Linked DNA regions of Methylobacterium currus. The protein of the gene in region 1 interacts with the protein of each later gene in a pairwise test. Links are inferred from orthologs where the notes say so. Each region holds a gene or a part of one and is shown on either strand. Other genes may lie near its edges.

Region 1 (7,844 bases):
TCGAACTCCGTGAGGTCGGCGACCGCATGCCAGGTCACGGATGTTCCCTCATGATGCGGGCAGCACGACCGCCCGGCAGGCGCCGAAGCCGATCGGGGCGAAGCCCTCGCGCCGGCCGCGCGCCGTCAGGATCACCTCATCGCCGTCCTCGAGGAAGCGGCGCTCCTCGCCGCTCGCCAGACGGATCGGCACCTTGCCGCCCTGGCTGGTCTCGAGCAGGCTGCCGCAGGATTCCAGGTCCGGGCCCGACAGCGTGCCGGTGCCGAGGAGGTCGCCCGGGCGAAGGTTGCAGCCGCCGCTGGTGTGGTGGGCGATCATCTGCGCCACCGTCCAGTACATGTGCCGGGCGTTGGAGCGCGCGACCCGGTGCGGGGGCAACCCGGCTGCGCGGGAGGCCGCGGTCGAGAGCAGGATCTCCAGCTCGAGGTCGAGGGCGCCGGTGGCCTGGTCGGCCTCGTCGAGGAGGTAGGGCAGGGGGGCGGGATCGCCCCCGGGCCGCGTCGCCTGCGGGATGCGGAATGGCGCCAGCGCCTCGGGCGTGACGATCCAGGGCGAGACCGTGGTGGCGAAGCTCTTGGCCAGGAACGGCCCGAGGGGCTGGGATTCCCAGCCCTGGACGTCGCGGGCCGACCAGTCGTTGAGCAGGCAGAACCCCGCCACCTGCCCGGCCGCCTCGCTCACCGGCACCGGCGTGCCGAGGTCGTTGCCGGGCCCGATCCACACGCCGAGCTCCAGCTCGTAATCGAGCCGGCGCGACGGGCCGAAGACCGGGGCGTCGCGATGCGGCGGCTTCGCCTGGCCGCGTGGCCGGCGCACCGGGGTCCCGGAGGGCCGGATCGACGAGGCGCGGCCATGATAGCCGACCGGCACGTGCGTGTAGTTCGGCAGAAGCGGCTGGTCGGGCCGGAGCCGGCGGCCGGTCTCGCGGGCGTGGTGGATGCCGACGAAGAAGTCGGTGTAGTCGCCGATCCGCGCCGGCAGGTGCATCGTGCAGGACATGGCCGCGTGAAGGAGCGGCGGCAGCCGGTCCCGGTCCGGGCTCTCCGCCCGCAGGAGGGCGACGAGCTGGTGGCGCAGGGCCCGGCGCGGGCCGGCGCCGAGGGCGAGCAGACCGCTGAGGTCGCCGGGCTCGGCCATGGCCACCGCCCGCGCCGCCTCGCCGGTGAGGAGGCCGGCTTCCCGCGCGGCCGCGAGGTCGAGGACCTGATCGCCGATCGCGACGCCGGCCCGCCTCACCCCGCCTTCGGGCGAGAACACCCCGAGCGGCAGGTTCTGGATCGGGAAGTCCGGGTGTCCGTCGGCCCCCGGCACGGAGCAGCGGGCGGTGGGGTCGTGGGTATGGTCGAGATCGGTGCGGGTCGAGGTCTGCATCATCAAGCCTCGATGGCGCGCCGCGCGGTGCAAGGCGGACCGGCGATTGGCTCGGCCCGGAGTCCGTCGGGGCATGGCTGGGGCGGGTCGCGGCCGATACCCGACAGATCACCCGGCGCGCGTCCGGAGCCGGTGGCGGCGGGCCGAAACCCGGACGGCGCCCGACCGTTCATGGCCTGAACACACACGGCGACGCCCCTTTCCTGCCCTGTCTTATTGTTTCAATTGCAACCGTTTCTCCTGGATAGAAGTCGTCGGGACGGGCGTCAAGCGAAGCGGCAGTTGCGCTCGGGGCGCCCCTGAGGCAGAGCACCGGGCATGATCGCGGTGGATTGGGGAACGAGCAGCGCCCGTGCCTACCGGCTCGCGCCGGACGGGGCAGTGCTGGCGCGGCGCGAGGGCGCGGGCGGCATCCTGCGGGTGCCCGAGGGCGGCTTTCCGGCGGCCCTCACCGACATGGTGGGCGACTGGCTGGCGGCCGGCGAGACGCAGGTTCTGCTCTCCGGCATGGTCGGCAGCCGCCAGGGCTGGCAGGAGGCGCCGTATCTCGCCTGTCCGGCGGGGCTGAGCGAGCTGGCCGGGGCCGTCGTCCCGGTGCACTTCGCGGGCGCGACGGTGCGGCTGGTGCCGGGCCTCAGCGCCGAGGACGCGGCCGGAACACCCGAGGTGATGCGCGGCGAGGAGGTCCAGGTCTTCGGGGCGCTCGCGAACGGCGACGAGGACGCGCTGATCTGCCTGCCCGGGAGCCACGCCAAGTGGGTGCGGGTCGCGGGCGGTCGCATCGCCGCCTTCACCACCAGCATGACCGGCGAGGCCTTCGCGGCCCTGAGCGGCCATACGATCCTCGGCCGCATGATGACCGGGCCGGCGGAAGTGGGCCCGGCCTTCGAGGCGGGCGTCGCCCGTTCGGCGGACGAGGGTGGGTTGCTCCACCACCTGTTCGGCACCCGTGCCCTCGGGCTGTTCGGCCGGCTCGCGCCGGAGGACGCGGCGAGCTACCTGTCGGGCCTGCTGATCGGGCACGACGTGGCGGCGGCGATGACCGAGCCCGCCCTGGTGCACCTCGTCGGCTCCGGGCCGCTGATGGCGCTCTACGGCCGGGCGATCGCCCTCATGGGCGGGCAGGCGGTCGCGGGCGACCCGGATGCCGCTGCCCGGGGCCTGGCCTTGATCGGGGAGAAAACCGCATGGATGTGATGGGCTGGCTCTCGCGCTGCCCCCTGGTGGCGATCCTGCGTGGCGTCAAGCCGGACGAGGTCGAGGCCATCGGCGAGGCTCTGGTGGCGGCGGGCGTGGTGATCCTCGAAGTGCCGCTCAACTCGCCCGAGCCGGTCGAGAGCGTGCGCCGCCTGGCCGCCCGCCTCGGCGACCGGGCGCTCGTCGGCGCCGGCACGTTTCGCCGCGAGGCCGAGGTCGAGGCGGTGGCCGCCGTGGGCGGGCGCCTCCTGGTGACGCCCCATGCCGATCCGGCCCTGGTGCGCGCCGCCAAGGCCCGCGGCATGGTGGCGATGCCGGGCTTCCTGACCCCGGCCGAGGCGTTCGGCCTGCTCGATGCCGGCGCCGACGCCCTCAAGCTGTTTCCGGCCGAGGCCGGGGGCCCGCCGATGCTGAAGGCCCTGCGGGCGGTGCTGCCGAAGGGCACGCCGCTGCTTCCGGTCGGCGGCGTCGACGCGCGGAGCCTGCCGGCTTGGCGCGAGGCCGGTGCCAGCGGCTACGGCTGCGGCTCCTCGCTCTACAAGCCCGGCGACACGCCCGATCAGGTCGCCGCCAAGGCGAAGGCCTTGATCGCCGCGCTCTGAGCGCCGCGGGCGAGGACCGGGACACGGTCCTCGATCGGGCCGGCAGGGAGCGGGGCGCCCCGCCGCCGCACGGATGAGCGATCAGGCCCTCCGCCCGCACACATCGTTCGCATAAGCGGTTTTTCTCATAGAACGGATCGCCGTCCGAGTCCGGGGGGCCGTCGGATCAATATCCCTTCTTCACCTCGGCCAAGGCCCGGGTCAGCCCCTCCGCCACCGTCTGCCGCTCCGTTGGCGAGGCGTCGCGGGCGACCAGCACGCGCTGGCCGCGCGACACGAAGGACAGGGACAGAAGCCCGTATTCCTCGTCCTCGACCTTGTGCAGCCGGGTCCAGAGCGGGTTGAAGCGCCACTCCGCCCGCTCGCCGCGGTGGCTGACGCGGGCGACCAGCACCTCGATCTGGCTGATCACCACCTCCTCGAAGGAGCGGCCGCGGCGGGCGTTGAGGGTGAGCGCGAGCCACAGGGCCGCGATGTCGAGGCCGAAGAAGCCGGTGACCGGCCACATTCCCATCTGCAGGAAGGCGATGCCCGTCACCAGCGCGACGCCGCCGCAGGCCACCATGACGATCCGGAAGCCGAGGCGCGAGAGCGAGCAATGCGGCCGGATGGTCGCGGCGAAGACCGGGCGCTCGATCGCGTCCGGGTCACGCCCGTAGGGGTGCCGCGCGCCTGCGTCGTCCGGTGCCTTGCCGCTCGCCATCCGCCCAATATAAGGCACGCATGACTCGCCGGAAGCAGGCCGCCCCCGTCCAAATCACCGCACCTGCCAAGGCGGCACGCGCGAAGGCGGGGCTGGTGAAGCCCGTCACCGCCCGCGCGACCACGCCGGAGCCGGTCGATGCCGCGACGCTCGCCGAGATCTTCGCGCGCTTGCGCGCCGCCAATCCGGAGCCGCGCTCCGACCTCGAATACCTCAACCCCTACACGCTCCTCGTCGCGGTGGTGCTGTCGGCCCAGGCGACCGACAAGAGCGTCAACCTCGCCACTGCCCCGCTCTTCGCGCGCGCCGACAACCCGGCCGCGATGCTGGCGCTCGGCGAGGAGACGGTGCGGCACCACATCCGCACGATCGGGCTGTTCAACACCAAGGCCAAGAACGTCGTCGCGCTCTCGCGCATCCTGATCGAGGAGCATGGCGGCGAGGTGCCCCGCGCCCGCGCGCATCTGGAGGTGCTGCCCGGCGTCGGCAAGAAGACCGCGAGCGTAGTGCTCAACGTCGCCTTCGGCGAGCCGACCATCGCGGTCGATACCCATATCTTCCGGGTCTCCAACCGGATCCCGCTCGCGCCCGGCTCCACCACCGACAAGGTCCAGGCGGGACTGGAGGCGATCGTGCCCGAGCCCTACCGCCTCAACGCCCATCACTGGCTGATCCTGCACGGGCGCTACGTCTGCAAGGCGCGCAAGCCCGAATGCTGGCGCTGCCCGATCGCCGATCTCTGCCGCTACCCGGACAAGACACCCGGGCCGGTCTGAGGTCGGCGCCGGCCGGCCTCCGCCAGGAACTCGGTGCCGGCCGGCACCGGGAGCCCGACCACGCACTCGCCGCGCTCGGCCTCGGCCGGAATCGGCCGGGCGAGGATGCGGTGGAGGCCCCCGGTGGGCAGCCGGGATGTCGCGGCGAAGGTCCGCGGGGGACGTAGTTCCGCTGCATGGCAGTATGCCGGAGGTGCGCGCCCCGCCCCCGCTTCCCTGGGGCCGCGAATCTGCTATCCTGCCCGTATGTCCTTGCCCCGCCCCCTCGCGCGCCTGCTAGCCGTGGTGATCGTGATGATCGCCGCGTGCCTCGGCGCGCCGCTGGTCGGGGTGTCGTCGGCGCAGGCTCACCAGGGCCAGGCTCACCAGGGCCACGCGCATCAAGGGCAATCGCTGCATTCAAGCCCGGCGGCGCTGACGCTGGTCGAGGCGCGCAAGGCCGCGCAGGGCCCGCGCCTCACGGCCGTGACTCCTGACGAGGCGCCCGCCGCCCGGCCCTGCAACGGGCTGTGCTGCCTGATGGGGGCTTCCTGCTGCGTGCCCGGCCTGCTGCCCGAGAGCCTGGCGGCGTTCCCGAGCCCCCGGCCGGCCCGCCGCCTCGCGGCGGCCGAGGATGCGTTGCCGGCCGGCATCGCGCCGGACTCGCCCGCGAGACCGCCGCGATCCTTCGCCTGACGCCCGCGTCCCGCGCCGGCGCGCCGCCCTGACGGGTGGACGCCTCCGCGGGCGCCCCTCGACGTCCGCTCGCGAAGGTTCCTTTTCCGATGTCTCCGTTCCGGTTGCCGGCCGCTTCGCGTGCGCTGGCCATGGCGCTCGCCCTCGCGGCGCTGCCGTTCCTCTCGGCCCTCCTCCTGCCGGTGCACGCCCACGACGGCCACGACCACGGCGCCCCCCAGCCGCCGGTCTCGAAGACCATCGCGCCCCGCGGCGAGGCGGCCTCCGCCGTCGTCGAACTGGTCGCGATCCCCCGGGGCGACGCCCTGGTGCTCTATCTCGACCGTTTCGCCACCGGCGAACCGATCACCGACGCCACGCTGGACATCGAGACGCCGGCCGGCCCGGCGAGAGCCGAGGCTGCCCCGGACGGCAGCTACCGCCTCCCCGCGCCCTGGCTCGCGGCGCGGGACCCTCGGCAGGATCACCTCGACCTCGTCGTCACGGTGACGGCCGGCGCGGATGTGGACGTGCTGCCGCTGTCGGTCGCCCTGCCGAAGGAGGGCGAGCCGGTGACGCCCGGCCATGCCGGCCACGAGCACGAGGGCGAGGGCTGGCTGCACCAGCTCGCCGAGCGCCTGACCGACCGGTTCTCCGCCCGCGACCCGGGCGCCGGCCTCGCTGCCGCCGGGGGCTTCGTGCTCGGCCTCGCCGCCATGGGGCTGATGCGGGCCGGGCGCCGTGCCCCCGTCCTCGCCGTGCTGGTGCTGGCCGCGACCCTGGTGCTCGGCGCCACCGCCTTCGCGCATGAGGGCGCGGACCACGGCCATCCGGAGACGCGGGCCGCCTTCGTGCCGCCCCCCGCCGACCTCGCCCAGCGCCTCCCCGACGGGGCGGTGTTCGTGCCGAAACCCACCCAGCGCCTGCTCTCCCTGCGCACGCAGGTCGTGGCCGAGGGCGCGTTCCGCCGCACCGTCTCGCTGCCCGGCCGGATCATCCCGGACCCGAATGCCAGCGGCGTGGTGCAATCCTCGGTCGGCGGGCGCCTGGCGCCGCCGCCCTCCGGCGCCTTCCCGCGCCTCGGCACGAAGGTCCGCCCGGGCGAGGTGCTGGCCCTCGTCACCCCGCCGGTGCAGCGGGTCGATCTCTCCGACATGCGCCAGCGCCAGGGCGAGCTCGACCAGCAGATCGCCATCGTGCAGCGCCGGGTCGACCGCTACCTCAAGCTCGCCCCCGGCGGCGCGGTCTCCCAGGTGCAGCTCGACGAGGCGCAGGACGAGCTGAAGGGCCTGAAGGACCGCCGCACCGCCCTCGACCGTATCCGCCAGGAGCCCGAGGTGCTGACCGCTCCCGTCGGCGGGGTGATCGCCGAGGCCGCCGCGGTCGCCGGCCAGATGGCCAATCCGGGCCAGATGGTGTTCCAGATCGTCGATCCGGGAAAGCTCTGGGTCGAGGCCCTCAGCTTCGACGCCCTGACGCCCGCCGCCGACGCCGCCGCGCGGCTCGCCGACGGGCGCAGCCTGCCCCTCGCCTATCAGGGCGCAGGGCTGGCCGACCGCAACCAGGCGATCCCGGTGCAGTTCGCGATCCGAGGTGGGTCCGAGGGCCTGCGGGTCGGACAGTTCGTCACCGTGCTCGCCGCGACCGATGCCGAGCAGAACGGCCTCGCCTTGCCGCGGGCGAGCGTGGTGCGCACGGCGAACGGCCAGGACGTGGTCTATGCCCACACCGCCGCCGAGCGCTACGAGGCGAGACCCGTGCGGGTCGCGCCCCTCGACGGGGCCCGGGTGCTGGTCGAGGCCGGGGTGAAGCCCGGCACCCGCGTGGTGGTCCAGGGCGCCGAGCTCCTGGACCAGGTCCGGTAGGGAGCGCCGCCGATGTTCTCCTTCCTGGTCACGCAGTCGCTGCGCAACCGCCTCCTGGTCCTGGCGCTGGCCCTCGTGCTGGTGCTCTACGGGGCGTTCAGCCTGACGCGGCTCCCGGTCGACGTCTTCCCGGACCTCAACCGCCCGACCGTCACCATCATGACCGAGGCCGAGGGCTACGCGCCCCCGGAGGTCGAGCAGATGGTGACCTATCCGATCGAGACCCGCCTCAACGGCCTGCCCGGGGTGACCCGGCTGCGCTCGGTCTCCGGCGTCGGCCTCTCGGTGGTCTATGTCGAGTTCGCCTGGGGCACCGACATCTACCGCAACCGCCAGCAGGTCGCCGAGCGGCTGAGCCTGGTCCAGGACCAGCTCCCCCGCGGGGTGACGCCGCAGATGGGCCCGGTCTCCTCGATCATGGGTCAGGTGCTGCTGATCGCCGTCACCGGCGAGGCCCTGTCGCCGATGGAGCTGCGCGAGACCGCCGACTTCGTGCTCCGCCCGCGCCTCCTCACCGTGCCGGGCGTGGCGCAAGTCATCCCGATCGGCGGCGAGGTGCGCCAGTTCCGCGTCGCCCCCAACCCCGCGGCGATGCGGGCCTTGGGCGTCACCAACGCACAGCTCGATGCCGCGCTCCAGCAATTCGGCACCAATGCCGGCGGCGGCTTCACCGACC
Region 2 (3,316 bases), 3.3 Mb from region 1 along the record:
GGCTGAGGCCGGAGGCCGGATCGGCGGTCATCGCGAGGCTGTGTCCCGAGGCATGCGCGGGCGCAGATGGGCAGGCGACCCCGAAATCCCCTGCCGAAGCGGCCTCGGCGAGGGGAGCGACGGGAAGGCCGGCCCCGCACGGCCCGACTCTGGGCAGACCTTAGGACAAAGGTGGCATTGACGCTACCCGGTGAGCGACCCGGGAGGCCATATCGGACGCCTGGATGGGCGGAAGGCCGCCTCGCCGCGCTGCGGCAAGATCGACCGCGCACGACCGGTCTCGCGAAAATGTTTTGCGCTGACGCCCGGACCGGCGGCAAACGAAGCAGCTTCTGCCGCGACCGGGGGATTATCCTGGCGTGATCACAGGGAGGACCAGGGCCATGAGCGCGAGCGCCAAGCCGATCCCGGCCGTGCCGGTCAACGCGAACGAGCGCCCGAACGGGCAAGCCATTCTGGGACCGCGCGGCGTGGCCGATCCGGATCCGGCCGAGACCGCGGACTGGCTCGCCTCGCTCGAATCCGTCCTACGCCACGGCGGCGCGGCCCGGGCCCGCTTCCTGCTCGACCGGCTGGAGCAGAAGGCCCGGGAGATCGGTGTCGTCGAGGAGACGCCGCCCTACTCGCCCTACCGCAACACCATTCCGCTCGAGAAGCAGCCGCCCTATCCGGGCGACCTCGCGGTCGAGGAGCGCATCACCTCGATCATGCGCTGGAACGCCCTCGCCATGGTGGTGCGGGCCAATATGGCCTATGGCGAGCTCGGCGGCCACGTCGCCAGCTATGCCTCGGCCGCCGAGATCTTCGAGCTTGGTTTCAACCACTTCTTCCAGGCCGGCGACGCGTCTGGTGCGGGCGCCGACCTCGTGTTCTTCCAGCCGCATTCGGCGCCCGGCGTCTATGCCCGCGCCTTCCTGGAGGGACGGCTCTCCGAGACCAACCTGAAGCATTACCGCCAGGAGATCGCCGGCGAGGGACTCTGCTCCTACCCGCATCCCTGGCTGATGCCCGAGTTCTGGCAGGTGCCGACCGGCTCGATGGGCATCGGGCCGATGAACGCGATCTACCAGGCGCGCTTCATGCGCTACCTGAGCGACCGGGGCCTCGCCGACACCGCCGGCCAGCACGTCTGGGGCGTGTTCGGCGACGGCGAGATGGACGAGCCGGAATCGATCGGCGCCCTGACGCTCGCCGCCCGCGAAAAGCTCGACAACGTCACCTTCGTGATCAACTGCAACCTGCAGCGCCTCGACGGGCCGGTGCGCGGCAACGGCCAGATCATCCAGGAGCTGGAGAGCGTCTTCCGCGGCGCCGGCTGGAACGTCGTCAAGGTGCTGTGGGGCTCGGAATGGGACGCGATCTTCGCCCGCGACACCAACCACGCCCTGCTGCGCCGCTTCGCTGCCACCGTCGACGGCAAGTACCAGACGCTCGGGGCCAAGGACGGCGCCTACAACCTCGCCCACTTCTTCGGCGAGGACGAGGAGGTGAAGGCGCTGGTCTCCCACATGTCGGATGCCGACGTCGACAAGCTCAAGCGCGGCGGGCACGATTTCCGCAAGCTCTACGCGGCGTTCGCGGCGGCCAAGGCCGCTAAGGGCCGCCCGACCGTGATCCTGGCCAAGACCAAGAAGGGCTACGGCATGGGCGGCGCAGGCGAGTCGCGCATGACCGCCCACCAGGCGAAGAAGCTCGACACCGACGCCCTCAAGGCGTTCCGCGATCGCTTCGCCCTGCCGCTCACCGACGCGCAGGTCGAGGGGCTGGAATTCTACAAGCCGGACGAGAACAGCCGCGAGCTGCGCTACCTGCGCGAACGGCGCGAGACGCTCGGCGGCTTCCTGCCCAAGCGCCGGCGCACCGCCGCCCACGTCACGGTGCCGGACCTCAGCACTTACGCGGGCTTCGCGCTCGAGGCCGACGGCAAGGAGATGTCGACCACCACCGCGGCGGTGCGGCTGTTCAGCAGCCTGATCAAGCACAAGGAGCTGGGTCCGCGCGTCGTGCCGATCGTCGCCGACGAGGCGCGCACCTTCGGCATGGCCAACCTCTTCCGCCAGGTCGGCATCTACTCGCCGCTCGGCCAGCTCTACGAGCCGGAGGATGCCGGCTCGATGCTCTATTACAAGGAGTCGCGCGACGGGCAGCTCCTCGAGGAAGGCATCACCGAGGCCGGGGCGATCTCGTCCTGGGCCGCGGCCGCGACCTCCTACAGCGTCCACGGCCTCGCGATGCTGCCGTTCTACATCTACTACTCGATGTTCGGCTTCCAGCGCGTCGGCGACCTGATCTGGGCGGCGGCCGACCAGCGCGCCCGCGGCTTCCTCATCGGCGCCACGGCGGGCCGCACGACGCTTGGCGGCGAGGGCTTGCAGCACCAGGACGGGTCGAGCCACCTCGTCGCGGCGACGATCCCGAATTGCCGCGCCTACGACCCGGCCTTCGCCTACGAGATGGCGGTGATCCTCGACCACGGCGCCCGCGACATGATGGAGCGCGACGTCGACGCGTTCTACTACGTCACGGCGATGAACGAGAACTACGCCCAGCCGTCGATGCCGGAGGGCGTGCGCGACGGGATCATCCGCGGGATGTACCGTTTCGCCGGCTACGGAGATGGTGAGCCGGCTATTCGACTCCTCGGCTCGGGGGCGATCCTGCCCGAGGTCATCGCCGCGGCGAAGCTGCTCGCCGAGGAATGGGGCATCGCGGCCGAGGTCCACAGCGTGACGAGCTTCAGCGAACTCGCCCGCGAGGCCCGCGAGGTCGAGCGCTCGAACCGGCTGAACCCGGGCCTTCCGCCGAAGCGCAGCCTGGTGGAAGAATCGCTGTCCGGCTCCGCGCCGGTCGTCGCCGCCACCGACTACGTGCGCGCCTACCCGCAGCTGATCGCGACCGCGATCCAGGCCCGCTACGTCACGCTCGGCACCGACGGCTTCGGCCGCAGCGACACCCGCAGCGCGCTCCGCGCCTTCTTCGAGGTCGACCGGCACCATGTCGCGGTGGCGGCACTCGCCGCGCTCGCCGACGAGGGCACTCTCGACCGGGCCAAGGTGGCGGAGGCGGTGGCCCGCTACGGCATCTCGTCGAACCGGCCGGCGCCCTGGACGGTGTGACGGACGCGACCGAGACCATGGCAGGGCGCTCCTCGGGAGCGCCCTGCCCGTGCATCCGTGCTCTCCGCCGCGGACTTAAGAACAGCTCTCCCGCCCGCCCCACGGGATTGACGCCCCCGAGAAGACGCGGCCTGATCCCCTCAATGCCGGTACGCGAAGCACCGGCCTCCAGGGGAGACGCACGGGATGGCGCGAGGCGC

What was found.
Region 2: the proteins of nth (region 1) and mdeB interact in binary tests that used the Escherichia coli proteins (3 or more experiments, as listed by UniProt). The link is inferred for Methylobacterium currus from one-to-one orthologs.

What each region holds. Positions count from the first base shown.
Region 1 is NZ_CP028843.1:5,857,453-5,865,296, forward strand. What follows is about bases 2,952-5,771. They hold nth (endonuclease III), read left to right. Parts: upstream 2,952-3,893; coding sequence 3,894-4,649; downstream 4,650-5,771. Other genes in these bases: DA075_RS26915 (2-dehydro-3-deoxy-6-phosphogalactonate aldolase), read left to right, coding at 2,952-3,170; DA075_RS26920 (DUF2244 domain-containing protein), read right to left, coding at 3,337-3,873; DA075_RS26930 (hypothetical protein), read left to right, coding at 4,902-5,324; DA075_RS26935 (efflux RND transporter periplasmic adaptor subunit), read left to right, coding at 5,456-5,771. Outside these bases: DA075_RS26900 (Rieske (2Fe-2S) protein), read right to left, coding at 1-38; fahA (fumarylacetoacetase), read right to left, coding at 49-1,374; DA075_RS26910 (2-dehydro-3-deoxygalactonokinase), read left to right, coding at 1,690-2,568; more of DA075_RS26915, read left to right, coding at 2,559-2,951; more of DA075_RS26935, read left to right, coding at 5,772-7,168; DA075_RS26940 (efflux RND transporter permease subunit), read left to right, coding at 7,181-7,844. UniProt on the Escherichia coli protein: DNA repair enzyme that has both DNA N-glycosylase activity and AP-lyase activity. The DNA N-glycosylase activity releases various damaged pyrimidines from DNA by cleaving the N-glycosidic bond, leaving an AP (apurinic/apyrimidinic) site.
Region 2 is NZ_CP028843.1:2,603,357-2,606,672, forward strand. It holds mdeB (alpha-ketoglutarate dehydrogenase), read left to right. Parts: upstream 1-383; coding sequence 384-3,116; downstream 3,117-3,316. Other genes in the region: gcvT (glycine cleavage system aminomethyltransferase GcvT), read right to left, coding at 1-31; DA075_RS12360 (AAA family ATPase), read left to right, coding at 3,303-3,316. UniProt on the Escherichia coli protein: Component of the pyruvate dehydrogenase (PDH) complex, that catalyzes the overall conversion of pyruvate to acetyl-CoA and CO(2).